DNA from 2 places in the Castellaniella sp. MT123 genome. Region 2 is predicted to be linked to the other one. Evidence: predicted binding sites of a transcription regulator. Region 2 holds the regulator's gene; the other holds the start of a gene.
The links. Region 2 encodes FliA, which starts transcription of late flagellar genes. Its sites were predicted from a motif close to CTAAAGTTTNNNNNNNNNNNGCCGNTA; they were not measured.

Region 1 (14,839 bases), 200 kb from region 2:
GCGCACCAGGCCACGGAACGTATTGCTGCCGTGACCGGCGGAAATGCCCTTCGAGATGATGGTGCTGCGCGTGTTGCGTCCCATGTGCACCATCTTCGTGCCGGTGTCGGCCTGCTGATAATGGTTGGACAGGGCCACCGAATAGAATTCGCCCGTGGAATCGTCGCCGCGCAGGATCACGCTAGGATATTTCCAGGTGATGGCCGATCCGGTTTCCACCTGGGTCCAGGAAATCCGCGAACGCGGCCCGCGACAGTCGCCGCGCTTGGTGACGAAATTGTAGATGCCGCCCAGGCCGTTCTCGTCGCCCGGATACCAGTTCTGCACGGTGGAATATTTGATCCGGGCGTCGTCCAGGGCGACGAGTTCCACCACGGCGGCGTGCAGCTGGTTTTCGTCGCGCATGGGCGCCGTACAGCCTTCCAGGTAGCTGACGATGGCCCCTTCGTCGGCGATGATCAGGGTGCGTTCGAACTGACCGGTATCGGCACTGTTGATGCGGAAATAGGTGGACAGTTCCATCGGGCATTTCACGCCCTTCGGGATATAGACGAAAGAACCGTCGGAAAAGACCGCCGAATTCAGCGCCGCGTAGAAATTGTCCCCCGGGGGCACGACCGAACCCATATATTTCTGGACCAGTTCGGGGTACGAGCGCACAGCCTCGGAAAACGAACAGAAGATGACGCCGACGTCGGCCAGCTGCTTGCGAAACGTCGTCGCCACCGACACCGAATCGAACACGGCATCGACCGCCACACCGGCAAGCTTCGCACGCTCGTGCAGCGGCACGCCCAGCTTTTCGTAGGTCTTCAGCAGTTCGGGATCGACATCTTCCAGGCTCTTGGGACCGTCCTTCTTCGATTTGGGCGCGGAGTAATAGCTGATGTCCTGGAAGTCGGGTTCCGGGAAATGGACCTTGGCCCATTGGGGCTGCGGCATCTTCAGCCATTCGCGGTAGGCGTTCAGGCGCCACTGCAGCATGAACTCGGGTTCGCGCTTGACCGCGGACAAGCGGCGAATCACATCCTCGTCCAATCCCTTCGGAAAGGTCTCGGCCTCGATCTGCGTGACGAAACCGGCGTCATACTCGCGATCGAGGAAGGAATCGAGCTTGTCATTGACAGTACTCATTTGGACAGACTCCAGTTCGGAATATTCGTAAGGGGCGGGTGCGCACCGGTCACGGCGACCACAGGCGCAGAGATGGGCCGCGCATCATCGACCATGTTGGCCAGCGTCACGGATTCCAGCGTGCGACGCACGATCAGGTTGATGCGCTGCCAGTGGGTGCGGATGTGGCAGGCGCCTTCGACGCTGCAGACGCCCGGCAGGGCCGTGCATTCCGTCAGGCCAAAGGGTTGATCCTCCAGGGCATCGATGATCTGGGCGACGTTGATGCGATCGGGCTCGCGTTCCAGGCGGTAGCCGCCATGCGCCCCGCGTGTGCTGGCGACCAGACCGTGCTGCGCCAGCAGTTTCAGGACTTTGCTGACCACGGGTTGACCGAGCCCCAGAGCCCCGGCCAGCTCGGCGGCGCTGCAGACGTGCGTCGGACGGGTTGCCATGTGCGTCAACACAAGGATTCCGTAATCGACGATCTTGCTGATCCGCAGCATGGGCTGGTCCAAGGGGGAGGAAATTCGGGAAACAAAATAGTACCGCTTTGGTACAGTATAGGTCAAACCCTGATGCCGCGGATCACGATTTCAGGCAAACGTGCCGTTGCGCGCCTGCCGGACGAACCTTTACGGCGTCTCGGCGGTGCGGGACTGCTGCAATTCCCACATCCTCGCATAACGGCCATCGCGTGCCAGCAGAGCATCGTGGGTGCCCTGCTCCACCACCCGGCCACCCTCCAGCACCAGGATGTGATCCGCATGGACGATGGTGGACAGGCGGTGCGCGATGATCAGCGTCGTACGCCCCTGGGCGATGCGGTCCAGCTGATCCTGGATGGCCCGTTCGGTGCGGGTGTCCAGCGCGCTGGTGGCCTCGTCGAAGACCAGGATGGGGGGTGATTTCAGCAGGGCCCGGGCAATGGCGACCCGCTGCTTTTCACCGCCCGACAGTTTCAGGCCCCGCTCGCCGACAGGCGTGTCGTAGCCCTGTGGCAGGGACGCCACGAAATCATGGATGTGGGCGGCACGCGCCGCCTCGATGACTTCGTCCTGCGTGGCACCGGGGCGGCCATAGGCGATGTTGTAGCCGATGGTGTCGTTGAACAGCACCGTATCCTGCGGCACGATGCCGATATGGGCGCGGACGCTGTCTTGCGTATAGTCGCGGATGTCGCGGCCGTTGATGCGCACGGCACCGGCGGTGGGGTCATAAAAACGGAACAGCAAGCGCGACAGCGTGGATTTCCCCGCGCCGGACGAGCCCACCACAGCCAGCGAGCCGCCCGCAGGCACCGAAAAGCTGACCTGGTGCAGGATCTGACGGTCCGCCTGGTAGCCGAAATCCACGGCATCGAAGCTCAAGCTGGCCTGATCCGCCTGCAAGACCGTGGCGCCCGGCCGGTCGGCAACTTCCTGATGATGCCCCAGGAGGTCGAACATGCGTTCCATGTCGGCCAGCGCATGCTTGATTTCCCGATAGACGAAACCCAGGAAATTCAAGGGCGCGTACAGCTGCGTCAGGTACGCGGACACCAGCACCACGTCACCCACCGTCATCCGGCCCAGCACCACGCCACGCGCGGACTGCCACAGCAGTGCCGTCATGCCGATGGTGATGATCAGGCCCTGCCCCATGTTCAGCAGATTCAGCGAAACCTGGTTGCGCACCGCCGAATCGACCCAGCCGCGCATATCGTGATCGTAGCGGCGGCTCTCGTAGGTCTCATTGCCGAAATATTTGACGGTTTCGTAATTCAGCAGGGCGTCGATGGCCTTGCCGTTGGCCTGGCTGTCCAGCGTGTTCATGGTGCGCCGGTACACCATGCGCCGTTCGGTGACCTTCAGGGTGAACAGCACGTAGGCCGCGATCGTGGCGAGCGTCAGCGCGGCAAAGATCCAGTCGTAGCGCCACAGCAGCACCCCGGTCACCATGGCGATCTCCAGCAGCGTGGGCAGGACGTTGAAGACCGTGAAATTGAGCAGAAAGCCGATTCCCTTCGTGCCACGCTCGATGTCGCGCGTCAGTCCGCCCGTGCGCCGCCCCATGTGAAACCGCAGCGACAGCGCCAGCAGATGGCGGAACACCCGGCTGGCGACCTGCTGAATGGAGCCCTGGGTGACCCGTGCGAACAGGGCGTCGCGCAGTTCGCCGAAAACCCCGGTCATCAGGCGCGCCAATCCGTAGCCGGCCAGCGCGGCCAGGGGGACCGTCAGCTGCGTGGAGGGCATCCCCAGCCCATCGATCAGATCCTTCAGGTAGATCGGGGTCGAGACATTGGCCAGCTTGGCCACGAGCAGACAGGCAAAAGCCAGCGTCACGCGGCCGCGAAAGGCCCACACATAGGGCCAGAGGGTCTTCAGAGTCTGCCAGTCGTCGCGTCGCGCGGGGGCCGGGCCAGTATGGGAAAAACGCATGGAAACGTCCGGAAATCTGGAGTGACAAGCTGCGGAGCCGCGACAGCGGCTGCACGGCGGGCTGCGCATACAATAGAGAGCATTGAAGGAAGCCCGGCTGATTGTATGACTGTTTCGGTTTTCGATTACGAAGTGGAACTCGGCGCCTGCGCCGCCGGTGACCGGTCCGCTTTTCACGCCCTGTATCGCCACGAGGCGCCCGCCATGCGTGCCCTGGCGCTAGCCATGCTGGGAGAGCCCGAACATGCCGATACCGTTCTGCACGAGACCTTCGTGCTGATCTGGCGTAACGCCGCTGGCTACAGCCCGACCATCGGCACCGCCCGCGCCTGGATGTACAGCATCCTGCGCTATCGGGCGCGGGCGCATGCGCGGCATCACCAAGAAGCGGGGGACTCGTCCCCGGAAAACCTGCCGCTGCCGACCCTGACACTGCGCACCGACGCCACCGCCGACACGATACCAGGCGCGCTGGCCGCTCTGCCCGCCCCCCAGCTCGAAGCACTGCTGCAGGCCTACCTGCACGGCGGTGACCCGGCCCGTATCGCCGCCCTGCTGGACCGTTCCGAACCCGACATCCAGGCATCCATCGAGGCAAGCCTGAGCCATATCGACGAGGCCGTGCGCGCATGAAATCGCACCGTTCCTATTCCGATCACGAAATTGCGTGCTATGTGCTGGGGCTGGACATGCCCGATCAGTCCCGGGACATCCAGGCGCGCCTGGCACAGGATGACGCGGCCGCCGCGCGGGCCCTGAAGTGGGAAACGTATTTTCTGGGCATCGTCGATGCGCTGCAACCAGCCCCGCCGCCCGCCACGGTGATCGCCCGGATCCAGGCGACCCTGGGAATGGAAGGCATGCCCATGCCGGAAGAGCCCCGCCCGGCGCCGATTCACGCGGCCGAACCTGATACACCATCATCCCCTCAGGAATCCTCGGGCCGCCTGGATTGGCGCCGCTGGCGGATTGGCCGCCATCGCATCGCCGTCATCGTCGCGGCCTGCATGGTAGCCGGCCTGCTCACCCTGGTGATCGGGGCCAATCTGCACCACACGACCAGCAAGGTCGTGCAACAACCGGTACAGCTGGAAACTCACTAAAAATGCAGGGCTGCCCCAAGAACGGCCCCGCATCGGAAAAACGCACCCGCGGCATCAGCCCGGCGGCGCCGGATCAAAGATCGCGCAAACCCGCTGCCTGATTGGGCCGGTCAGCAGCACCCAGCGCCCGGCCCAGGCGCTCGCGAATGCCCTGCAGTTCGGCTCGCAGGGACTGCAATTCGGCCCCGGTCAGGCGCACGGCAGCATCCTGGTCATGTGGCACGTCGGCACCCTCGCCCAAGCGGTTGCGGGCGCCGGCGATGGTGAAACCCTGTTCGTACAACAGATCGCGGATGCGGCGCACCAGCAGAACCTCGTGGTGCTGATAATACCGCCGATTACCCCGGCGCTTGACGGGCTTGAGCTGCGCGAATTCCTGTTCCCAGTAGCGCAGGATGTGCGGCTTGACGCCGCACAGTTCGCTGACCTCGCCAATGGTGAAGTAGCGTTTGGCGGGGATGGGCGGCAGCGCCGAAGAAGACGCGGCCGGTGTCATGCGGGTTCTCCGGTCGTCACGATGCCATCCTTGAGTTTCTGGCTGGCATGAAAGGTCACCACCCGGCGGGCCGAGATGGGAATGACCTCGCCCGTCTTCGGGTTACGCCCGGGGCGCGGCGGTTTATTGCGCACCTGAAAACTGCCGAATCCCGAAAGTTTGACCTCGACCCCCTGAACCAGGGCATCGCGGACTTCGGAAAAGAACGTATCCACCACGTCCTTGGCTTCCCGTTTGTTCAGGCCCACGCGCTCGAACAGCAGTTCGGCCAAGTGGGCTTTGGTCAGCGTCCGATCCGTATTCACCCGCAAATCTCCTATGTACGCAACCGGGCCCCATGCGCCTGGGACAGAGCCTCGGTCAGACGTTGCATGCAGTATTCTATCTGGCGCTCGTCGAGCGTCGCATCCTGCCCCTGGAACCAGAAACGCAAGGCCAGGCTGCGTTGTTCCGCGGAAGACGCATCGCGCCAAATGTCGAACAGTTTAATGTCTTTGACGACCGCGAGTGCGGCATCGGCCGCGATCTGGTGTTCAAGTGTATCAAGCAGGGCCTGCCATGGCAGCCGGGCATCGACCCAGATCGCCAGATCGCGCACCACGACCGGCTGCCTGGACAGATCGGCCGACTGCGGAAAGACGCGTTCGGACACGGCGTCGGCATCCAGTTCGAAGACCACCGGTGCATGCGCCAGATCCAGCGCCTGCGCCCAGCGCGGGTGAACTTCGCCCAGCCACCCGATCGGCCGCCCGTCCAGCAGCAGCCGGGCGCTGCGCCCGGGATGCAGCGCGGGATGGCTGGCGGCCTCGCAGCGCAACCCGGCGGCGCGAGCCCCCAGCAGGGATTCGAGATCGCGCTTCATGTCGAAGAAATCGACGGGGCGCACGGCTTCACCCCACTGTTCGGGCAGGGCCGGCCCCCAGGCCGCGGCTGCCAGATGGGTGGGCTGCGCCACACCGGCCACGGACAGGTCGCCGTCGGCCACGGATGCGTCCCGCGCAAAGACACGGCCCAGTTCGAACACGCGGACCCGGGTCTGGCGGTGCTTGGCGTTGTGCGCGATGTTGGCAAGCAGCCCGCCGATCAGCCCGGATCGCATCACCGCCAGCTGGCTGGCGATCGGATTGAGCAGCCGGATCGGCTGTTCATTGCCGCAGTAGTCGCGTTCCCAGGCCTCTTCGACGAAGGAAAAATTGATGACCTCCTGGTAATCCAGCGCCGCCATGGACGCGCGCATGGCATGCGGACCGTACAGGGTTTCGGGCTGGGCCCGCATCAGGGCGGGCGCGACCGGCGGCAGGTCGGGGATCCGGTCGAAGCCGTAAATGCGGGCGACCTCCTCGATCAGGTCTTCTTCGAGGTTCAGATCGAAGCGGGCCGCCGGCGGGGTCACCAGGAAGTCCTCTCCGTGGTGTGCGAATTCGAACCCCAGGCTCGCGAAGATGCCGGTGATCTGCTCGGCCGACAGGTCGATCCCCAGCACACGCACGCAGCGCGACAGGCGCATGCGCACGGGGGCGCGGGACGGCAGCCGGAGGATCTGGTCATCCAGGGGGCCCGCCTGCCCGCCGCAGATATCCAGAATCAGCTGCGTCATGATGTCCAGATGCGCGGGAATGGTGGAAAAATCCACGCCCCGCTCGAAGCGGTGTCCGGCCTCGGACGTGAGTTTGAAGCGGCGCGTCAGGCCCATGATGGCCTCGGGCCACCAGAATGCCCCTTCCAGATAGACGTCCGTGGTGTCCAGCGTAACGGCCGAGGCGTTGCCCCCCATGACGCCGGCCAGGCTTTCCAGCGCCTGGTCGGTGGCGACGACGCCCACGTCGGGCGCCAGCGCGACGGTCTGGCCATTGAGCAATTCCAGCTGCTCGCCCTCGCGCGCCCAGCGCACGGTCAGGCCACCCTGAATGCGCCGCAGATCGAACACATGGGTCGGCCGGCCCAATTCCAGCATGACGTAGTTGGAAATATCGACCAGCGCCGACACGCAACGCTGCCCCGCGCGTTCCAGGCGGGATTTCATCCAGTCGGGCGTGGCGGCACGGGCATTCACGCCGCGCACGATCCGGCCCGCAAAGCGGCCGCACAGGTCCGGCGCCTGAACCTGAACCGGCAGACGGTCCTGGATCGTCACCGGCACGGCGGGGACTTCGGGCGCGCGCAGCGCGCAACCCGTCAGGGCGGCGACTTCCCGCGCCACGCCCAGGATGGACAGGCAGTCCGCCCGGTTGGGGGTGAGCTTCAGGGTGAAGATCGTATCGTCCAGATCCAGGGCGGCCCGGATATCGGTGCCCGGGGTCAGGTCGGCGGGCAATTCCAGCAAACCGGAATGATCCTGGGACAGCCCCAGCTCGCGCGCCGAGCACAGCATGCCGCGGGACTCGACCCCGCGCATCTTGACCGGCCCGATCTTCATGCCGCCAGGCAGTTCGGCACCGACGCGTGCGAGCGGCACTACGAGGCCAGCAGCGGCGTTGGGCGCGCCGCAGACGATCTGCAGTGCGGAGCCAGTGCCATCATCGACCTGGCAGACACGCAGTTTGTCGGCGTTGGGATGGGGTTCGGCGGACACGATGCGCGCCACAACCACGCCCGCGAACGGCGGCGCGTAGGGATCGGCGTCCTCGACCTCCAGGCCGGCCATGGTCAGCCGGTGGGACAGGGCTTCGCTGTCGATGTCGGGATTGGCCCAGGCACGCAGCCATGATTCTGGAAATTGCATGATTCGGATTCCGTATCGCGAGAGCCTAGACGTTGAACTGACGCAGGAAGCGCAGGTCGCCCTCGAAGAACTGGCGCAGGTCGTTGACGCCATAGCGCAGCATGGTCAGGCGCTCGAGACCCGAGCCGAAGGCAAAGCCGATGTAGCGTTCCGGATCCAGGCCGAAATTGCGCACGACTTGGGGATGGACCTGCCCGGAGCCGGAGATTTCCAGCCAGCGGCCCTGGTTCGGCCCCGAGGTGAACATCATGTCGATCTCGGCCGACGGTTCCGTGAACGGGAAGAAGGACGGACGAAAGCGCAGCGTCAGGTCATCGGTTTCGAAGAAGGCACGCAGGAAATTGGTGTAGACGCCCTTCAGGTCGGCGAAGGAGATGTCCTCGGCGATCCAGAGGCCTTCGACCTGATGAAACATGGGCGAATGGGTGGCGTCGCTGTCCACGCGGTAAGTGCGCCCCGGGGCGATCACCTTGATGGGCGGGGTGTTCATGCGCGCGTAGCGCACCTGCATGGGGCTGGTGTGCGTGCGCAGCACCAGCGGCAGCCCGCCCGCATCCTGCATGTCCACGTAGAACGTGTCCTGCATGGAACGCGCCGGATGATTTTCCGGATTGTTCAAGGCGGTGAAGTTGGTCCAGTCGTTCTCGATTTCGGGGCCGTCGGCCACGTCGAAACCGATCGACCGGAAAATCTGCTCGACGCGCTGCCAGGTGCGGATCACGGGGTGGATGCCGCCCGTGCCACGCCCGCGACCCGGCAAGGTCACGTCGATGGTTTCCGCAGCCAGTCGCTGATCGAGCACGGCCTGCGCCATTTCGGCACGGCGCGCATTCAGCAGGGCTTCGACCTGCTGCTTGGCTTCGTTGATCAGCGCCCCCCGGGTGCGCTTTTCCTCGCCCTGCAGGCCGGCGAGCCCCTTGAGCAGCGCGGTCAGCGACCCCTGCTTGCCCAGGAATGCGGCCTTTTCATTTTCCAGGGTCGCCGCGTCCCGCGCTTGTGCGAAACGATCCCGGGCCTGGGCGATCAGCTCGTCGAGCGTCGTGTTCATAGTTTCTTCCAAAACGCAAACGGAGCCCGAACGAGCTCCGTTTGCGATGAAACAGAATCGAAAACGAAACTGGTTCGGTCAGACTGCCAGTGCGGATTTCGCCTGGGCCACAATGGCGGCAAAGCCGGCCTTGTCGCGCACGGCCATGTCGGCCAGGACCTTGCGATCGAGTTCGATCGAGGCCTTCTTCAGACCGGCGATGAACACGCTGTAGGTCACGCCGAGTTCACGGCAGCCCGCATTGATGCGGGTGATCCACAGGGCGCGGAAGGTGCGCTTTTTATTGCGGCGATCGCGGTAGGCGTACTGGCCGGCACGCATGACCGCCTGTTTGGCGACCCGGAAGACATTACCGCGGCGACCACGGTAGCCCTTGGCGGCCTTGATGACTTTTTTATGGCGTGCACGAGCTGTGACGCCGCGTTTGACGCGAGGCATGAGAGATCTCCGATCAGGCGAAAGGCAACATCGCCTTCACGGAGGCAACGTTCGTTTCATGGACAGCAGCCGAACCACGCAGCTGGCGTTTGTTCTTTGTGGTTTTCTTGGTCAGGATATGACGCTTGAAAGCCTGGCCGCGCTTGATGGAACCACTGCCGCGCACCTTAAAGCGCTTGGAAGCGCCTTTTTTGCTCTTCATCTTGGGCATGACGATTACTCTGTTGGCTTGGCGAATCCAGGTGGCCCGACAGACCGGACGCTTGGATGACCTGCAATTCGCAAACATGATGAACCCGACATGCGCAACCAGCATGACCGGGCCTTTTTCCACGACCCCAAAAAATTTCGAACACAAAACCCGATCGGTTGTGCACGAATTTGATGTGAGTACCCGGAAAAGCCCTTGATTATAGGATGATTTACTCGGTTTTGTCGAACTGTTGTTCCAGTGCGTGTACCCGGGTCTCCAGGGAATCGACCCGTTCCAGCGCGCGCGCCAGCAGATCGGCCTGCACGTCGAACTCTTCGCGGGTGATCAGATCCATGCGGGCAAAGGTCTGCGTCATGAGTGCCTTCATGTTGCGCTCGATGTCGGCGGCGGGCGTTTTGGCCAGCAAATCCGACATGTTCTTCTGGAAATCCTCGAACCACTGATTGGGGGCGATCATCGCAGCCTCCTGAATGGAAAGCTTCATTTTACCTGCCTGGACGCGGTGCCCCCGCGTCCGGGCGGAACTGAATCGCCTCCGCCAGCTGCGCCACGCCGATCCCCGGCATGCCCTGCAAGTCCGCCAGGGTCCGAGCCACCCGAAGGATGCGCTGCGTGGCACGCGCCGACCATCCCCAGGCCTCGACGGTTCTGGCCAGCAGCACCCTCCCTGGCGCATCCAGAGCCCCATGGGCCACCAGCCCTGGCGCATCCAGCCGGGCATTCAGGCTGCCCTGGCGATCCAGCTGGACCCGATGCGCCGCCTGCACCCGGGTGCGGATCGCCACGGACGATTCGCCCGCCGGCGCTTCATGCCAGGCGCCTTCGATGGCCAAATTCACATGCAGGTCGATGCGGTCCAGCAGCGGCCCGGACACCTGTGCGCGATACCGCGCAATCCGTTCCTGGGGGCAGCGGCAGGACTGGCGGGGATGGCCCAGCCAGCCGCAGGGACAGGGATTCATGGCCGCGACCAGCTGAAAGCGCGCCGGAAAATGGCAGCTGCCCGCCGCCCGTGCGACGGTGACGGTGCCCGTCTCCAGCGGCTCACGCAGGGCCTCCAGCGCGCGGCGGTCGAATTCGGGCAGCTCATCCAGGAACAGCACACCGTGATGAGCCAGACTGATCTCGCCTGGCCGGGGATGCGCGCCGCCTCCCACCAGCGCCGGCATGGACGCGCCATGGTGTGGAGCCCTGAATGGCGGCTGCACCGGCAAGGCGCGCAGAGGACTCACCAGCCCCTGCACGGCCGCCACCTCCAGCGCCTGCCACCGCGAGAGCGGCGGCAAAAGCCCCGGCATCCGCTGGGCCAGCATACTCTTGCCCACCCCGGGCGGCCCCGTCATGATCAGACTGTGGCCGCCGGCGGCGGCGATCTCCAGGGCGCGACGCGCCGCCGCCTGGCCGCGCACGTCGGCCATGCAGGGTACCGGCCCGGAAGCACCACTCAGGGTCGCAGGCTCGGCGGGCGGCAAAGGCTCGAGCCCCGCGAAATGCGCCACGACCTGGTCCAGACCGGATGCGGCCAGCACCCGCAGGCCGGGCACCAGGGCAGCGATGCCCGCTGCGGGCGGCGCCATGATCAGGGTCGCGTCCGGATCATCCCGCGCAACCGCCAGCGCGATTGCGAGGGCCGAATCGGCCGGCACCAGCGCGCCCGTCAAGGACAGTTCGCCCGCCAGCACGTAATGTCGCACGTCGGGGCTGCGCCCCTGCGCATCGGCCACCTGCCCCGACGCCAGCAACACACCCAGGGCGATCGGCAAGTCGAACCGCCCGGACTCCTTCGGCAGGTCGGCGGGCGCGAGATTCGCCGTGATCCGCCCTGCGGGAAATTCAAAGCCACAGCTGAGGATCGCGGAACGCACCCGCTCGCGGCTTTCGCGCACCCCCGCGCCGGGCAGACCCACCAGGGAAAACGTCGGCAGGCCGGCCCCGACATGCACCTCGACCTGGACAGGCCGGGCCTGCAAGCCGAAGAGTGCCCGGCTGGCCAGCACCGCAAGCGACATGACGCCTCCCCGCATCCGAACCGTTTGACGCACTATAGGCCGCGCCTGGACCCTTCGGAGTTCGGAAGGATGAAATTGTCCCGGAAGCCAGGGGTCGGCATCCGGCCATGCGAAGCGGGTTGGCTATGGCGGGCGGCCAGGGGGCGGATACGGAAAAGGGCGCCAAAGCGCCCTTTTCCTCACGTCTGATCCAGCCGCCTCACAAAGGAATGGCCGGATCAGGAGCCCGGCTTACTTGGTGCCGTTGCCGATCGCGCCCTGGATGGCGGAATCAGCCTTGGCGGCACCTTCCTTCACGGATTCGCGCGCGCTATTGGCGGCCTCGCCGGCCTTTTCAGCCAGTTGCCCCGCCTTGTCGGCGACAGCATGGCCCACTTCAGCGGCCTTGTCCTTGGCTTGTCCGGCCGATTCCTTGATCTTGTCCTGCATGGACTGCTGATCGGCCGGCGCGCTTTGCGGCGTCTGAGGGGCGGCCGGCTGGCCTTGCGGCGCGGGCGCCGGCGTGGTCGCGGGCGCGGGCTCTGTGGCGGGGGCCTTGGGCGACTCGCTCTTGGAGCACGCGGCCAGCAGGCTCAGCGATGCGACCACGGCGGCTAGAGTCAGCGTTTTACGCGTCATGTTCATGATTTTCCCTATTCAAGATTCCGCTGCCAACGCATGGCGGATCGTTATTGACATGTCCGGCTTGTGTAACGGCCGGGTTGGTTACAATTCTAGCGCCCAGCTGACAAGGGTAAACCCTGACCTGTAATCACTGATTTCACAGGCAGAGCCCATCACCCACCGCTTCCGCTGCGAGCCCCATAGGGGAAATGACCCAGGTCTTCCGCTGGGTGTGCCCCAGCCCCATCAACAACTGGACACAAAACGCCGGGTGGACGCCACGCCCGACTGCACGCCGTCCATGTCCGGCGACCAATCATCCTCGCACCATGTCGGCGCAATCCAGTCGCCCTGACGCACCAAACCAGGGCATCACACGAGATGACCAGCGGCCTGGCACCCGGAAAGGCGCCTTTACAGTGAAATAAACCTGGCATGCCCCTTGCTTTGAACTGTTCCATAGCCCGCCGACAAAGGAACGCTCATGAAACTCATCACGGCCATCATCAAACCGTTCAAGCTGGAAGAAGTCCACGCGGCCCTGGTTGCCTCCGGCATCCAGGGCATGACGGTCACGGAAGCGCGCGGCTTTGGCCGCCAGAAAGGCCACACGGAACTCTACCGGGGGGCGGAATATCAGGTGGATTTCCTGCCCAAACTGCAGATCCAGGTGGCCGTTCCCGATCACCTGCTGGAACTGACGATCGAATGCCTGAGTCAGGCCGCACGCACCGGAAAAATCGGCGACGGCAAGATTTTCGTCGTGCCGCTCGAACAGGCCATCCGCATCCGCACCGGCGAATCCGGCGAATCCGCCCTTTGACCCACGCCAACAGGAGCATTGAATCATGGACAAGACGGATGTCGTTTGGGTGATGGTTTCGACCTTGCTGGTCTGGCTGATGTGCATGCCCGGACTTGCGCTTTTCTACGGCGGGCTGGCGCGCGGTCGCCATGTGCTGTCGGTCATGAGCCAGACGCTGGGCGCCTGCGCGCTGGCGACGGTCCTGTGGTTCCTGTATGGATATTCGCTGGCCTTCACGACGGGCTTTGGCGGGCTTGGTGGCTTCACGCGGCTGGGCCTGGCCGGTCTCTACCTTCCGGGCGCCAGCACCACCCTGCCCCTGACGGGCTCGATCCCCGAGCTGCTGTTCTCTCTATTTCAGGCGACCTTTGCCGCCATCACCTGCGGACTGGTGACGGGCAGCATTGCCGAGCGGGCCCGTTTTGGCGCCGTCCTGTGCTACATCGGGATCTGGTTCACCCTGGGATATCTACCGATCGCGCACATGGTCTGGGCCGAGGACGGCTGGCTGCATCTGCTCGGGGCGCTGGACTTCGCGGGTGGCACCGTCGTGCACATCAGCGCCGGGGCGGCGGGTCTGGTGGCCGCACGCTACCTGGGACCGCGCCGGGGATTCGGCCGGCAGGCCATGCCCCCGCACAGCCTGCCGCTGAACCTGAGCGGCGCCGCGCTGCTCTGGGTCGGCTGGTTCGGATTCAACGGCGGGTCGGCCCTGGCAGCCAACGAACAGGCCGTCCTGGCCGTCGCCAATACCCTGTTGGCCGCCGCCGCCGGGGTCCTGGCCTGGGCGCTGGCCGAACGACTGCTCAAAGGCAAGGCATCGCTGCTGGGCGCAGCGTCAGGCGGGATTGCCGGCCTGGTCGGCATCACGCCGGCTGCGGGATTCGTGGCGCCGGGCGCCGCGCCGATCATTGGCGCATTGGCCGCCTGGGCGGCGCTCTATGGCGTCAGCGGCCTCAAACGCCGCCTGGGCATCGATGATTCCTTCGATGTCTTCGGCATCCATGCCGTGGGTGGAATCGTCGGCGCGATCCTGACTGGCGTGTTCTATTCCCGTATGCTGGGCGGCCCCGGCCCGGAAGGCTTTTTTGCCCTGCTGCACCAGACCTGGCTGCAAGCGGTTGCCGCGGCCGCCAGTCTGATCTGGGCGGGACTGAGCTCGGCTATCGCGGTGTTCGCGGCGGATCGTCTGATCGGGATGCGCGCCACAGCGGAAAACGAAAGCCAGGGCCTGGACCAGGCGGATCACGGCGAAACCGCCTACCCAGCCTGAAGCGCCTCTTGAAGCCGAGCGGTGAGATGCTCGGCGGGCAAGGGTCTGGAATACCAGAACCCTTGCCCGAAGTCACAACCGGCCTCCAGCAGCAGCTCATGCTGCTCCTGGGTCTCGATGCCTTCGGCAATGACCTTCATGCCCAGTTGATGCGCCATCAGGATGATGGCGCGGCACAGCACCATATCCTCGGAATCCTGCGCCAGGTGAGAAACGAAGCTCTGGTCGATCTTCAGGAAGTCCACGTCGAAGCGCTTGAGGTAGGACAAAGACGAATACCCCGTGCCGAAGTCGTCCAGCGCCACCTGGATCCCGGCATCCCGGAAGGCTAGCAGCCGGGCGCTGGAGTCATCCTCGGTATCCATCAGCAGGCGCTCGGTGATCTCGACCGAGACGGCGGATCCCGGCAGCCCCAGCGTCGCCAATGTCTGAATCCAGGCCTGCGGGTCCAGCCCGTCAGACTGGAACTGCACGGGCGACACATTGATTCCGATCTCGAAATCGGGCTCCAGTTCCTCGCGCCAGGTCTTCACCTGGCGGGCCGCCTCATGAAAGGCCCAGTCGCCGATCGGCACGATCAGGCCGGTGTCCT
Region 2 (14,839 bases):
GCCGAAGAGGACGACTTCAGCTTCATCCGCAATCATCTGGATGAGGCCCTGGTCGAGAAACTGCAATTGCTGAGTTACCGCGCCCGACACGACCAGACGACGGGAACCCGCGTGGAAATCAAAAGCGTGGACATCGAGACTCTGTGCGAACAGCTGATCGCCCCCAAATTCAATTTCGCCGCGCCGCACGTGCAGGCCGTCGCACTAGGCAATGACGGCAGCCTGATGCTGCGCCACGACCATGTGGCCGATGGCCGCGGCCTCGATCTGGAACGCGCCCAGAAAGTGCTGGAATACCTGGCCCTGATATGGCGCCGCCCGGTGGCGCTGGAAACGATTGACGAGGCCGGCAATTCGAAGACGCTGACCGCGCACTGACAAGCCCCGGTCACGTCGTCGCCCAAGAGACACGACCACAGGTCTGATGCGCGCAAGTCGATCACGCCATGCGCTTCTGGCACAGCACCAGCACGACCGCCGCGGCGGCCAGCACCGCAATCATCCGGTAAAGGTCATCACTGGCCAGCAGCACGGCCTGCCGCGAGATCTGGCCATCCAGCCAGGACGCCGCCCATTGCCCGGCCAGCGCGGGGTCCAGCCCATGCCCCTGCAAGGCAAGCTGCGTCTGGGAAAACCAGGACTGCGTCTGGGCGTGCGCCAGCTGCCCTACCAGTTCTTCATGCAGGGCCGCCTGCCGGTTGGTCAGAATGACCGCCCCAAGAGAAGCCGCCAGCGAACTGGCCATCTGGCGCATCAGATTTTTGGTCTGATAACCGTGCGAGAACTGCTCGGCGCTCAGGCTGCGAAACGTGGCCCCGGCAACCGGAATCACCACCAACACGCCAAACAGGCCCTTGAGGATGATGCCCGGCAGTAGTTGGGCTCGGGCAACCCCGTCGGGCAATGCCGCGAACCACAGCGCCGCCCCCGCCATCAGGATCAGTCCAGTCACGATCAGCGGCTTCTTGCGCGCCAGGCGGGCACCCAGCCGCAGATACACCAGGATGCCGCACAGACTGACGAGCCCCGCCATGGCGTTGAGCCAGCCGACCGCCGCCACCGGCATCCGCAGGGCCTGTTCGGCGAAGACGGGGAACAGGTACCCGCTGAGATAGCTGATCAGGTAGTACACGAAATACAGGATCAGCCCGATGCGATACACCGGATTGCGCAGCGCATGCAACTGAATGACCGGGCGCTCGTGGCGCCACTGATGCCGCAGGAACACTGCCAGCAAAGCCATGCCGCCACCGGCCAGCAGCAGCGGCCGCAGAGGCTGGGAGAACACGTCGTACCGCGCTTCACTGCAGGCCAACTGCAAGGCCGCCACCCCCAGTCCGAACACCACCAGCGGCTGCAAGAGCGGCCTTTCCACGGACGCATCGGGGTCCACATCCGGCAACCAGAGCCAGACACCCACCAGGGCCAGCAACACAAAGGGCACCACGACATAGAACACATCCCGCCAGCTGCCGCGGTCGATCAGTTCGCCGGCAACCGCAGGGGCCACCGCCGAGGCAAGGAAGATGCCGATCATGAACAGTCTGGCCGCCCGAGGCCGATGGACCGGAGCATGCATGACGTTGATCAGCACCCGAGCGCTGGTAAAGAGCGCCCCGCCCCCGAACCCCTGCACGAAACGGGCCACCGTCATCGAACTCAGCCCGGTGCTGCCCGCCCCCAGCAGCGCCCCGCACAGAAACAGCCCTAGCGCCAGCAGCAGATAGCGGCGATAGCCCAGGGCGCGCGCCAGCCACTGCTGCTTGACGATCATGAGCATGCTGCCGACCGCATACGCCCCCTGGACGATGGCGAATCCCCGGGGATCGGCCTCGATGCCACCCATGATGTGCTGCGCCGAGAACACGAACACGATGTTCTCGAAGAATTCAATGGACACGATCAGGGAAAGCAGCAGCATGCCCAGGGTGCGGCGCTGCCTGTGTCCCAGGATGCGATTAACGCCCAGGCGCAGCCCGCGCCGAACGGAAACGGACGGCGGGGAAGTCACGAACCGGACACCGCTGCGTCATGCACCTGCCGCAAGCCATCAACGACCGTCTGCCCGACATCGGCGGGCAGAGTCCCCCACACCCGCTGGTAGACCGCATGCACCGCGCCGGCGGCATCCCGCACGACCTGCTGGCCCTCGGGGCTGACGCGCAATTCGACGCTGCGCCGGTCGGTCCCGCGCGTGCGGCGGGTCAGCAGCCCGCGGGCCTCGAGCGGATCCAGCAGTCGGGTCATCTGGGTGCGGGTGATGTCCAGCGTATCGCCCAGCAGCGACGGCGAGCTGGGCTCATCGTCATCGGTGCCGAGCAGGCACAGGACAAGATACTGATCCATGCTGAGATCGAACGGCCGCAGCGCGGACGCAATGGCCTGGCGCACCGCACGGGCCGTATGAAACAACAGTCGGGATGCCAGGATGGCGTCCCGGGGGGCCTCGGGATGCTGCGTACAAAAACGGTCGATCCGTGCGACGAAGGACATGATGAGCGAGATGGCCGGGTCCGCCCCTCCACCCCAAAAAACAAATATCGAATGATATAATATCAAACGAAATTAATTTAATCAATCCAAAGGACGGACTTGCCGGATGAACCCCGAGCCACGGCCCGGTATTCGGGAACCGGAACCATGAGCCAATCGGGTCGTGAATCCCTCACTGCGCTTGATATAAGGCAAATGGGGAAAACCCCGAGCACCGTACGATGGCCTTTTCGCAGGCCCCACCAGAGTGGGCTTCCACTTTACGTACGACAGGCCCCTATCAATCAGGCAGACGATGTCAACGAAACCCACCATCGCACAAAAGACCAACCGCTTCGACACCTGGCTGAACCAGCTGCGCCTGTGGCAGAAATTCGCCCTTCTGGCCGTTTTCGGCGTGGTCCTGGTTGCTGCGCCAACCATCCTGTTTCTGACCGGGTCCGGCAAGGTCATCCAGGCCACCCAACTGGAATCCCGGGGACTTGTGCCATTGCGCCAGACCCTGGCGGTTCTGCAGCTGACCCAGCAACATCGCGGCCTGTCCATGCTGGTGCTTAACAACGACGCATCGGCCGGTGCGAACCGCCGCGCCAAACAGGCCGAGGTGGATCAGGCGTTCGCAGCCCTGGATGAGTCCCTGCGACAAGGTACCCAGGATCCGGCCCTGACGGCCCTTTGGCAGCGAATCCGCGAAAACTGGGATGCACTCCGCGCCAAGGTCAGCCAAGGATCCATTTCCGCGACCGACAGCTTCGCGACGCACACCCGGCTGAACGCGGACTTGCTGCGCGTTAAATCCCTGCTGCTGCAGGATTACGGGCTGAGCTTCGACCCACAGGCCCAGAGCTACTACCTGATCGATGCGGCGCTGAACCAGGCCCCACGCCTGACCGAGATCTTCGGCCAGACACGCGCCATGGGCGCCGGGCTGCTGGCGCGCGGCAATGCCACGCCCGAACAGCGCATCGAGATCCGGGTCCTGATCGACCGGGCGAAGGAGCACTATGACGGCCTGACCGAGGCGCTGGACAATGCCACCCGGCTCGATCCGCAGCTCAAGGACGCCCTGTCCGCAGCGGGCCGGGCCGCACTCGACAGCGCCAACCAGGCGATCCAGCTCGCTCAGGAGCGGATCATCAAGGCTCAGACGCTGCAATTTCCCGCAGGGGATTATTTCTCGCGGTTCACGACCGCCATCGACGCACAATTCCAGCTCGACGATATGGCACTGACCCAGCTCGACGGCGTGCTTGCCACACGGTCCGACTACTTGATCACGACACGGTATCTGCTGGGCAGCCTGATCGTGCTGCTCAGCCTGCTCGCAGGCTACGTCAACCTGCGCATCACGCGCGCCCTGCTGCGCCAGTTGGGCGGCGAGCCGGCGTATGCCGCCTCCATCCTCGACCGCATCTCCGACGGAGACCTGGCCGTTCCGATCCAGCTACGGGCGCAGGACCGGTCCAGCCTGTTGTATGCCATGCACGACATGCGCGACCATCTGGCGACCATCGTCGGCAATGTGCGCAGGGGAGCCAACTCGATCGCCTCTGCCTCGGCCCAGATTTCCGCCGGCAACCTGGACCTGGCGGCCCGGACCGAACAGCAGGCCAGTTCGCTGACGGAAACGGCCGCCACGACGGAACAGATCACCGCCACAGTGCGGCAGAATGCCGACAATGCCCAGCAGGCCAACAGTCTGGCCGCCGCAGCCGCGCGCACCGCCACCAGCGGCGGCGCGATCGTGACCCAGCTCGTCGACACGATGCAGGAGATCAATGCCCGATCCGGGCAAGTGGCCCACATCATCGACGTGATCGATTCCATCGCCTTCCAGACCAACATCCTGGCCTTGAACGCCGCTGTCGAGGCCGCCCGCGCCGGCGAACAGGGGCGCGGTTTCGCCGTGGTCGCCGCCGAAGTCCGCGCACTGGCGCAACGGTCGGCCGCCGCCGCCAAGGAAATCAAGGGGCTCATCGACACCTCCGTCGCGGCAACGGCCCGAGGCAACGAACAGGCCGCCCGGGCGGGCACCACGATGCAAGAGATCGTCAACGACGTGAACCGCGTCACGGACATCATGGGCGAGATCAGCGCCGCCAGCCGCGAACAAACCACCGGCATCGAGGAAATCAACGCCGCCGTCACCCAGATGGACGACGTCACACGCCAGAACGCCAGTCTGGTCGAGGAATCCGTAGCGGCCGCCGCCAGTCTGAAGGATCAGGCCGACACGCTGGCCCGCCTGGTGGCCACCTTCCGGCTCGACCCCCAGGAAGCGGACAATCGGCGGATCCACGCCCAGCCCGCTCCAAGCCTGAGCTTCAGCGGCTGATCGGGATTAGAATGGCGGCACTCACTCGTGCCGCCTTCATGAATCTCACGTCCACCCATCACGCCGCCCGCCTTTGCCTGGCAGTCCTGTTCTGCCTGATCTGGACCCTGACTTTCGCTGCCCCGGTCGATAATGCCGTCAGCGCCGTACCCGCGTCACAGCGATCCCTCGATTCCGCGTCATTACCGGCGGCATCGACGGCCCTGCTGCCCGCCCCGCCGCAGCCTGCAGCGGCCCGAGCCGCCGATTGCCGCCGCGGCTCTGTGCTGGGTTTCGTCGCGCACCCGGATGACGACCTCCTCTTCATGAACCCGGATCAGCAGACCGCCATCCACCAGAGACAATGCGTGCGCGTGGTCTATCTGACGGCCGCCGATCGCGGCGAAGGCCAGCCCTACCTGCAGGCGCGCGAACGCGGGATCATGGCGGCCTATGCCGAAATGGCCGAGGTCGCCAATCGCTGGGTGACGGACGGCTGGCGGGTCGGCGGCAGGACGCTGGTGCGCCACACCCTGCGCGCCGCTCCCGGGGTGCAGTTGATCATGCTGCGCATTCCCGACCCGTGGCTGGGCCATGGCTGGGGCAGCCTGACCCCGCTGAGCCAGCTGGAATCCGTCGCCGGAACCGACGTCCAGGCCTACGCGCCCTATCAGGAAACCTATACCCGCAACAGCCTGGTGACGCTGCTGGCCGCCATCATCCAGACGGAAAACCCCACGCTCGTGCGGCTGATGGATGCCTCGATCGAGATCCCCTACACGAAACTCTGCTGGCGCTGCCCCGGACACGATCACCCGGATCACATCGCCGGTGCCCGGCTCGTCCAGGATGCCATGCGTCTTGTGCCCGGGCCCTACGCCCACCAGGCTTATCTGGGCTACCCGTCCCAGGAACGGCCCCCGAACCTGACGGATGTCCAGAAGGCGCGAAAGACCGCCATCTTCCTGCACTACGTGGCCAACGACACGCGCGACTGCGCGGCCAATATCATCTGCTCACGGCCACACGGCCCCGAAGCAGTCTGGGTCTGGCGGCAATACCGAATCGCGCCGGACAGCCCGGGCATCCCGGCGAATCCCGCTTCGCCGCATCTTGCCGTCGAATAGGACGCGGCGCACGCCCCGAGCCTACGCCGGGGCTCGGACCGGCCGGCATCGGATGATCCGGTCAGGCGGACGTCGGGCCCCGAGCGGGAGCTTCCCGCATGCCTTCGCACAAAGCAGTTTCATCCGTCTCGTCCAGTTCCCCCGCCTGGCGTGCCTGATCGATCAGGTCCGGGCGGCGGGCCGCCGTCAACCGCAGGGACTGCTGTCGACGCCAGGCGGAGATCCGGGCATGGTGGCCGGACAACAGCACCTCGGGCACTGCCGAATCCCGCCAGACTTCCGGGCGGGTATAGTGCGGGCTGTCCAGCAGGCCGCTCAGCGCCGGATTGAAGGAATCCTGCTCCGCGGACTGCGCATCGTGCAGCGCCCCCGGCAGCAGACGCACCACGCTGTCGATCAGGACCATGGCCCCCAGTTCCCCGCCCGACAGTACAAAGTCACCCAGGGACACTTCCAGATCGACGTGGCGATCGATAAAGCGCTGGTCGATGCCTTCGTAGCGCCCACACACGAAAATGGCGCCGGTGCCACCCGCCCAGGCACGCGCCTGGGCCTGCCGGTGCACCGGGCCCGCCGGGGACAACAGCACCACGGGGGCCAGGCAATCATCCCGATCCGCCCCCGCCTGCCGGCGGGCCAGGCGGACCGCATCGACCGCGAGCGACAACGGTTCGGCCATCATGACCATGCCTGGTCCGCCGCCAAAGGGGCGGTCGTCCACGGTGCGATGCACGTCCGTCGTGAAATCCCGGGGATTCCAGGTATGCAGCGACCACAAGCCGCGTTGATGCGCCCTGCCGCTGACCCCCTGATCGCGGATGGCCGCGAACATCTCGGGAAACAGCGTGATCAGATCAAAACGCATACGTGATCCTTTCCGAAAGCGTCGCCACGCCGGATACGCCGGCCGGATAAGGCCGGACGGCGATCAGAAATCGACGGGCCAGTCGCTTTCGATCCGTCGGGCCAGCAAGTCCACCCGCTGGATATGGGCGGCCACAAACGGGACCAGCTCGTGGACAGGCCGCCCCCGGGCATCGGTTCGCGCCTGAAAGACGCCAGTCTCATCTACCGCGCCCCGCGTCACCTGGAGGACGGCGTGGGCGCCGTTGTCCAGCACTTGGTCGACGCGCCCCAGCGGCATGGATTCGCCGGAATCGCCCTGACCAAAAAAATCACAGCCAATCAGATCGACCCAGTAATATTCCCCGTCCTCGGCGGCCGGGAAAGCCGTGCGCGACACCCAGACGGTGTGGCCGTGCATGGCCTCGGCAACATCGCGGTCCACGACGCCTTCCAGCTGGGCAACCAGGAACTGCCCGCCGTGACGGCGACAACCCTGGACCCGCATGCCGCGCGGACGCGAAAATGCGCCTGATTCCAGAACGGAATCAGGCGCCTTCAGCCACCAGACCGGTGAATTCAGCAGGGCTTCGGCCTGAGGCGAATACGGCTGGACCTTCAGCCAGCCGCGCACCCCATGCGCCGTCACCACCCGGCCGACTTCGACCAGGTCATCCGGAACGGAAACATCCGGGCGGACGTCGTCCGCCGTGACAGATTGCCGAGCCACGCCTGGATCAGGCCGCGGCCGCAACCTTGGCGGAGTATTCCTTCACCAGACGATCGACGGTTTCGGACAGCTGGGCGCCGTTGGACACCCAGTGCTGGACGCGATCCAGGGCAATGCGCAGATTTTCCTGACCTTCACCGGCCACGGGGTTGTAGAAACCCACGCGTTCGATGAAACGGCCATCGCGACGATTGCGCGAATCGGCAGCAACGACATTGTAGAAGGGACGCTTCTTCGAGCCGCCGCGGGCCAGACGAATCACAACCATTGATAATCCTTTGATAATTCGGTGTAAAACACGAAATTCTAGCATCAGGCACCCAGATTCCGCAATGGATTCTCTGGATGCCCAATGGCCAGACCATGAAAAACAACACATCCCGCCGTCAAGCGGGAACGCCATCGGTGGGGAAACACCCATACCGACGGGAAAAACCCACGCCGGTCGGGAAATCCATCTAACGCCGCCTGACGTAATGGACCGTGACGGCTTCTTCGCGGGTCTCCTGCACCAACAGAGCATTGCCCGTCTGCTGACAGAAGGCCTGAAAATCCCGGACCGCATGCGGGTCGGTCGTCAGCACCGCCAGCACCTGCCCGCTTTCCAGGCGGGCCAGGGCTTTTTTAGTGCGCAGGATCGGCAGAGGGCAATTCAACCCCCGTGCATCGATTTCCTGGTCGGCTTGCGGCAACACATCGGCCATCAGGCGGCCTCCTCCAGGCGAGCCGCCAACCAGGCCGGCACACCCGCCAAGGCGCCATCCAGCGATGCGACATCGGAGCCGCCCCCCATGGCCATGTCCGGACGCCCGCCGCCCTTGCCGCCCACCTGGGTCGCCACGGCGCCGATCAAATCGCCGGCCCTGACGCGCGCCGTGAGTTCAGGACTGACCCCCGCCACCAGGCTGATTTTGTCATCCGTCACGGCGGACAGCAGGATCACGGCGCGTGGCAGTTTTGACTTGAGCTGATCGACCATGCCACGCAACGCCTTGGGATCAACGCCGTTCAGGCGGGTGGCCAATAGTTTGACCCCTGCCACGTCGATGGCTTGCCCCGCCAGATCGGAGCCTGCGGCGGCGGCCAGTTTATCCTGCAGCCGTTCCCGTTCCCGTTCGATCTGGCGGGTCTGCTGCTGCAGGGCGACGATGCGTTCGGGTACGCCGGCCGGCTGCGTCTTGAGCAGACTGGCGGCCTGATCCAGCACCCCTTGGGTCTGCTGGACCCAGGCCAGCGCATTACGACCGGTGATGGCCTCGATCCGGCGGATGCCGGCGGCCACGCCGCCCTCGGCGACGATCTTAAAGAGGCCGATATCACCGGTGCGGGCAACGTGTGTGCCGCCGCACAGCTCGCGGGAAAAGCCAATGTCCAGCACGCGCACGACGTCGCCGTATTTCTCGCCGAACAGCGCCATCGCGCCGCCCGCCACGGCCTCGTCATAGCTCAGATGCTGCGTGACCACCGCCTGATTGCCCAGCACCTCGTCGTTGACGATGGATTCGACCTGGGCGATCTGTTCAGGCGTCAGGGGCGCGTCGTGGGCGAAGTCGAAACGGGTCTTGTCCGGATCCACCAGCGAACCGCGCTGCTGCACATGATCGCCCAGCACCAGGCGCAGGGCTTTGTGCATCAGATGCGTCGCGGAGTGATTGCGCATGGTGTCGGCCCGGCGCTGAACATCGACGTGTGTCTGTACGACATCGCCCACCGACAGGGTGCCTTCGATCAGACTGCCGTGGTGACCGAACACCGTGCTCTGGATCTTCTGGGTATCGGCGACCTGAAAGCGCGCGGACGCGCCGCTGATCAGGCCGGCATCCCCCACCTGACCGCCGGATTCCGCATAGAACGGCGTCGCGTCCAGCACGACGACAGCATCCTGGCCCTGGGCGATCGACGGCACGGAGGCCCCGTCGACGTAGAGCGCGGTGACGGTCGCCTGGCCGTCCAGGTGTTCATAACCATCGAAACGCGTCGCCACGCCATCGTAGGCGAGGTCGGCGGCGGCTTTGAACTTGCCCGCCGCACGGGCCTGTTCGCGCTGACGCGCCATCGCCGTCTCGAAACCATCCAGATCGACCTGGATCTTGCGTTCACGGCAGATGTCGGCGGTCAGATCGACCGGGAATCCGTAGGTGTCATACAGCGTGAAAAGCGTCTGGCCGTCCAGCGGCTGACCCACCGGCAAATCGGCCAGGGCCGCTTCCAGGATCCGCATGCCGTTTTCCAGCGTTTCGCCGAAGCGTTCTTCTTCCTGGCGCAGCACCTGCTCGACGCGCGCCTGCTGCGCGGCGAGTTCGGGATAGGCTGCGCCCATCTGCGCGACCAGGTCGGCCACCAGCCGATAGAAGAACACACCCTTTTGCCCGAGCTTGTGACCATGGCGCAAGGCACGTCGGATGATGCGCCGCAGCACGTAACCCCGCCCCTCGTTGCCAGGGATGACGCCATCGACCACCAGAAAACTGCACGCGCGGATGTGGTCGGCGATGACCTTCAGCGAGTTATCCGTCAGGTCTGCCGTGCCGGTTTCCCGGGCCGCGGCGCGGATCAGGTGCTGGAACAGGTCGATGTCGTAATTCGAATGCACGTGTTGCAACACGGCGGCGATGCGCTCCAGCCCCATACCGGTATCGACGCAGGGCTTGGGCAACGGATTCATCGTCCCCTGGGCATCGCGTTCGAACTGCATGAACACCAGGTTCCAGATCTCGATGTAGCGATCGCCGTCTTCTTCGGGCGATCCCGGGGGGCCACCCCAGATCTCCGGGCCATGATCGTAAAAAATTTCGGAGCACGGACCGCAGGGGCCTGTATCGGCCATCTGCCAGAAATTGTCCGACGCGTAGCGCGCACCCTTGTTGTCGCCGATGCGGATGATCCGTTCCGTGGGCACGCCCACCTGCCGCGCCCAGATGTCGTAGGCCTCGTCGTCTTCCTGGTAGACGGTGACCCAAAGCTTGTCCTTCGGCAGGCCGTAGACCTCGGTCAGCAAGGTCCAGGCATACAGGATGGCATCGCGTTTGAAGTAGTCGCCAAAACTGAAATTGCCCAGCATCTCGAAGAACGTGTGATGACGCGCGGTGTAGCCGACGTTCTCGAGATCGTTGTGCTTGCCCCCGGCGCGCACGCAGCGCTGCGCCGTCGTGGCCCGCTTGTACGGCCGGGTGTCCTTGCCGGTGAAGACATCCTTGAACTGGACCATGCCGGCATTGGTGAACAGCAGCGTCGGGTCATTGCCAGGCACCAGCGGCGAGGACGGGACGATCTGGTGTCCCTTCGACTCGAAGAAGGACAGGAATTTCTGACGGATTTCGGATGTTTTCATTCGTTTGGCCGCGATGGGGGAAACTAGCCTTCCATTATAGGATGAAGAATGAATGGCTTTTCGTATGCATGGCTTTCCGCGCGATGCGGCCACGGGCGCGGTCCCATTCACCCCGGCCTGCATGCACACCGGGGATGACGGGAAAGACAAAAACGGCCTACAGCGCCTCGATGGCCGGATAGAACTCGCGGTTCTCGCGCATCATGCGGGCATGCACGTTTTTCAGCACCACGTTGGCGTCGGTGCGAAAGCCATCGGGATCCTTCGTCAGCAGCGTGGCATTGCCCCAGCGGCGCGCAAAATTGATAAACGCACTGGCAATGCCATGCATGTCGTTCTGATAAGCCCGGCTCATGCCGGCCATGCGCTCGTCGCCGCTGCGCTCCAGCGAGGGATACAGGATCCGATCCTCGACAGCTAGATGCTGGGTCACCACCTGCGACAGCGCTTTAAGATTGTGGGCGATATCAACTGCGTGGTCGGCAACGCCCTGATGAGCCAATTTTCGCAGCGCCGCGATGCCGCTCAGGATTTCAACATGGTGGTTCTTGAAGCGATCGATATTCATGACGAGATTTCCTCTTCCAGATGAAACGACCGTTTCGGCCGCATAAGATATATTTTAAATAAACCTTATTCAACGCACAAGATGCGATTGAGGTCTCGCGACGTGCCCGAGCCCTACAACAGATAGTCGTAGTCGGTTTCGCCCGCGTCGGGTGCCCAGGAATGGCTGGACAGCCAGGCGCGGATCCGGGCCACCGCCTGGGAACGCAACTGGGATACACGGCCCTCCGTGACCCCCAGGACCGCCGCGATTTCCTTCTGGTTCAGATCCTGCTCGAACTGCAGAGACAGCAGCAGCTGTTCGCGTTCCGGCAGGTTGCGGATGGCCGCGATCAGCACGTTACGCAACCCGTCGCGCATCAGCCAGTCCAGCGGATTGTCGGCGCGGCTGCCTGCCGCTGCATCCAGCACAGCCGTCCCATCCTGGCCTTCCCGATGCTGCGCCAGGTCTTCGACCATCAGAACCTGCACACCCTGGGCATCTTCGAGCAGGGACCGATATTCCGCCAGATCGACCCCCATTTCCGCTGCGATTTCCGTTTCGGTGGGCTGCCGCAGCAGCCTGTGGCGCAAAACCTGCACGGCCTTTTCGATCACGCGTGCCTTGGTTCGCACGCTGCGCGGCAGCCAGTCCTGACCTCGCAGTTCGTCGAGCATGGCGCCGCGAATCCGCGTGATGGCATAGGTCTCGAACTGCGCATCGGCTTGCTGCTGATAGCGGCGCACGGCATCGAGCAGCCCCATCATGCCGGCTTGCATCAGATCATCGAGTTCGACGCTGGCTGGCAACCGGCCGATCAGCGCCAGCGCCTGCCGGCGCACGAGCGGCGCATATTGAGCAATCAGCTGGTCCTCGGAATGAGGCATCGCGCAACCCATGACACACAAAATAAAGCTGGCAGTATGCACCAAGCCGGCCTGAATCATCATCCTGAGCAGCCTTGCATTCACCCGGGATTTTGAGGGAAAGGCGGCCTTCCCCCCCACTCGGGACCGGGACTTCCGACCACCCTTCTCTAAACTTTTACAGTTTCGCGCCGTTATGTTCGATTGAGAAACCAAGCCGGATGGCATCGGGCGGCGACGCGCCGGTCATTCTTTCGGAACACGTGGACCACTTCCGCAAAGGAACTTGCATGATTCACTCGATCGGAAACCAACTGACCTCCGCCAGCCTGGGGCTAGCCCCCGCCGCGTCCGAACGCACCGGCGCCAAGCCCGAGCCGGCCACCCAGGTCCCCCCCCCCGAAAACGCGCAGTCCAGCCCGTTTCCCCAGGCCGACCAGCGGCACCTGACCGGGAAGGCCTCCCCCGAACTGCCGAAATCCTCGTTGGAAAAGGCCCTGGAATCGGTCAACGACAGCCTCAAGGCCTGGTCCACCGGCATGCGTTTCGAGATGGATAAGGATGCCCAGCGCCTGGTGGCCTCGATCGTGGACAACGACACCGGCAAGGTCCTGCGCACCATCCCATCCGAGGCCGTCCTGCGCATCGCCAAAATGATCGTCCAGTTGCAGGGCTCGGGGGTCGACACGAAGGCGTGAACCGCCACGTCGTCAAGCCCCTGAATTATCACTGAATCGCACCGCACCCGCCGGTTTTGCCACCCGCAATTCCAGGCATAATGGATCAAACGGAGTACGCACCATGGCAACCATCTCTTCCCTCGGAATCTCGGGTCTCCCGCTGAACGATCTGCTCACCAATCTGCAGAAAAACGAAAGCCAGGTCCTGACCGTCATCCAGAACCGACAAATCGCTGCACAGTCCAAGCTTTCCGCCTACGGCAAGCTGCAGGGCGCGATCTCCGCGTTCCAGAAAACCGCCGACGCGGTGGGTAAAACCGATACCTTCGGCACGATCGCCGCCACTCCCGGATCCGATGCCATTTCCGCCACCGCGACCAGCCAGGCGATCCCGGGTCAGTACTCAATCCAGGTCGACTCCCTGGCTTCGACTCAGACCATGGTGTTCGGCGGCCGCGCTGATCGCACGACCAATATCGGCACGGACGGCACGCTGAATCTCACCATCAACGGCAAAACCCAGTCCATCGATCTCACCGGCAAGAGCACATCCCTCGATGGCCTGGTCAGCGCGATCAACGGCGACCCGAACATCGGCGTCAACGCCACCCTGGTCAACGACGGCAGCGGCACGCCCTACCGCCTGCTGTTCACCAGCCGGCAAACCGGCACGGCCAACGCCGTCACCTCGGTCTCCGTGACCAACAATGCCACCCTGGACCAGTTCCTGGGCTATGACGCAACCACCAACGCCAACAACAACGGCAATGCGGGCTTCAGCGTCCAGGCCGCCACCGACGCCAAGGCGCAGATCAACGGCATTGCAATCACCAGCTCGACCAACACCATCAATAATGCCATCGATGGCGTGACGCTCACCCTGAACAAAACCACAACGACCGCCACCAGTCTCAGCCTCGCGCAAGACACCTCGGTCGCCAAGAAGGCCATCCAGGATTTCGTCAATTCCTACAACAGTCTGTTGGGCACGATCAACTCCCTGACCGCCTACGACGTCGGTAGCCAGACCTCCTCGGCGCTGACCGGGGATTCCGTGGCGCGATCGGTGCAGACCCGCATGCGCGATGCAGTCTCTGGGGGCTTCGATGCCAGCCTGGGCACGAACCTGGGCCAGATCGGTATCACCACCGACCCGAAGACCGGCCAGCTGCAGATCGACGACGCGAAACTCAGCCAGGCACTAGCCAGCAACAACAGTGGCGTGAAATCCCTGTTCACCAGCGCCACTGGCATCGGCAAACGGGTCAGCGACACGGCCGACACCTTCACCAAGTCGGGCGGCATCCTGACCGCGGCCACCGACGGCCTGAACAAGACGATCACCGACATCCAGAAGCAGTACAGTGAGACCTCGGACCGCATCGACCAACGCATGGCGACTTACCGCACACAGTTCAGCCAGCTCGACGCGATGGTCAGCCAGATGAACTCGCTTGGCAGCTACCTGACGCAACAACTCGGCGCCCTGAATGGCACCAGCACGAAGAAATAACGCATCATCATGACCTACGCGCCTCGCTCCCGCACTGCCCGGGCCACCGGATCCTACACCACCATCGGCCTGGAAACCGAAGTGCTCAGCGCCTCGCCGGAACGGCTGATCTCGCTGCTGTTTCGCGGCGCCCTGACCGCGCTGGCACAGGCGCGTCACCACCTGGGCAATGGCAACATCGCGGAGCGCGGCAAGGCCATCTCCAAGGCCATCGACATCGTCGATTCCGGCCTGAAGGCGGGCGTGGATACCGAACGCGGTGGCGACATCGCCCGCCTGTTGATTGCCTCCTACGAGATCATCATCCGCGACCTGATGCTGGCCAACCTACACACTGACACAGTCAAACTGGCGTCGGCCGAAAAACAGCTCTCCGACCTGGCGGATGCCTGGTA

Region 1: ABCV34_RS04760 (YtxH domain-containing protein) is a predicted target of FliA. The motif match lies at 12,257-12,283, and genes of this name have one in related genera.

What each region holds. Positions count from the first base shown of each region.
Region 1 covers NZ_CP154879.1:1,015,910-1,030,748, forward strand. The annotation lists gene sufB (Fe-S cluster assembly protein SufB) at 1-1,134, opposite strand, end outside; gene ABCV34_RS04700 (SUF system Fe-S cluster assembly regulator) at 1,131-1,619, opposite strand; gene ABCV34_RS04705 (ABC transporter ATP-binding protein/permease) at 1,749-3,536, opposite strand; gene ABCV34_RS04710 (sigma factor) at 3,642-4,169, shown strand; gene ABCV34_RS04715 (hypothetical protein) at 4,166-4,639, shown strand; gene ABCV34_RS04720 (MerR family transcriptional regulator) at 4,713-5,135, opposite strand; gene ABCV34_RS04725 (integration host factor subunit alpha) at 5,132-5,440, opposite strand; gene pheT (phenylalanine--tRNA ligase subunit beta) at 5,452-7,857, opposite strand; gene pheS (phenylalanine--tRNA ligase subunit alpha) at 7,883-8,905, opposite strand; gene rplT (50S ribosomal protein L20) at 8,984-9,343, opposite strand; gene rpmI (50S ribosomal protein L35) at 9,357-9,554, opposite strand; gene ABCV34_RS04750 (accessory factor UbiK family protein) at 9,766-10,014, opposite strand; gene ABCV34_RS04755 (YifB family Mg chelatase-like AAA ATPase) at 10,043-11,566, opposite strand; gene ABCV34_RS04760 (YtxH domain-containing protein) at 11,798-12,190, opposite strand; gene ABCV34_RS04765 (P-II family nitrogen regulator) at 12,654-12,992, shown strand; gene ABCV34_RS04770 (ammonium transporter) at 13,018-14,247, shown strand; gene ABCV34_RS04775 (EAL domain-containing protein) at 14,235-14,839, opposite strand, start outside.
Region 2 covers NZ_CP154879.1:1,211,434-1,226,272, forward strand. The annotation lists gene ABCV34_RS05550 (SpoVR family protein) at 1-378, shown strand, start outside; gene ABCV34_RS05555 (MFS transporter) at 440-2,011, opposite strand; gene ABCV34_RS05560 (MarR family transcriptional regulator) at 2,008-2,493, opposite strand; gene ABCV34_RS05565 (methyl-accepting chemotaxis protein) at 2,789-4,828, shown strand; gene ABCV34_RS05570 (PIG-L family deacetylase) at 4,840-5,934, shown strand; gene trmD (tRNA (guanosine(37)-N1)-methyltransferase TrmD) at 5,996-6,799, opposite strand; gene rimM (ribosome maturation factor RimM) at 6,863-7,507, opposite strand; gene rpsP (30S ribosomal protein S16) at 7,515-7,775, opposite strand; gene ABCV34_RS05590 (sulfurtransferase TusA family protein) at 7,966-8,211, opposite strand; gene alaS (alanine--tRNA ligase) at 8,211-10,838, opposite strand; gene ABCV34_RS05600 (hemerythrin domain-containing protein) at 10,996-11,406, opposite strand; gene ABCV34_RS05605 (RNA polymerase sigma factor FliA) at 11,520-12,272, opposite strand; gene ABCV34_RS05610 (flagellar protein FlaG) at 12,542-12,949, shown strand; gene fliD (flagellar filament capping protein FliD) at 13,053-14,444, shown strand; gene fliS (flagellar export chaperone FliS) at 14,454-14,839, shown strand, end outside.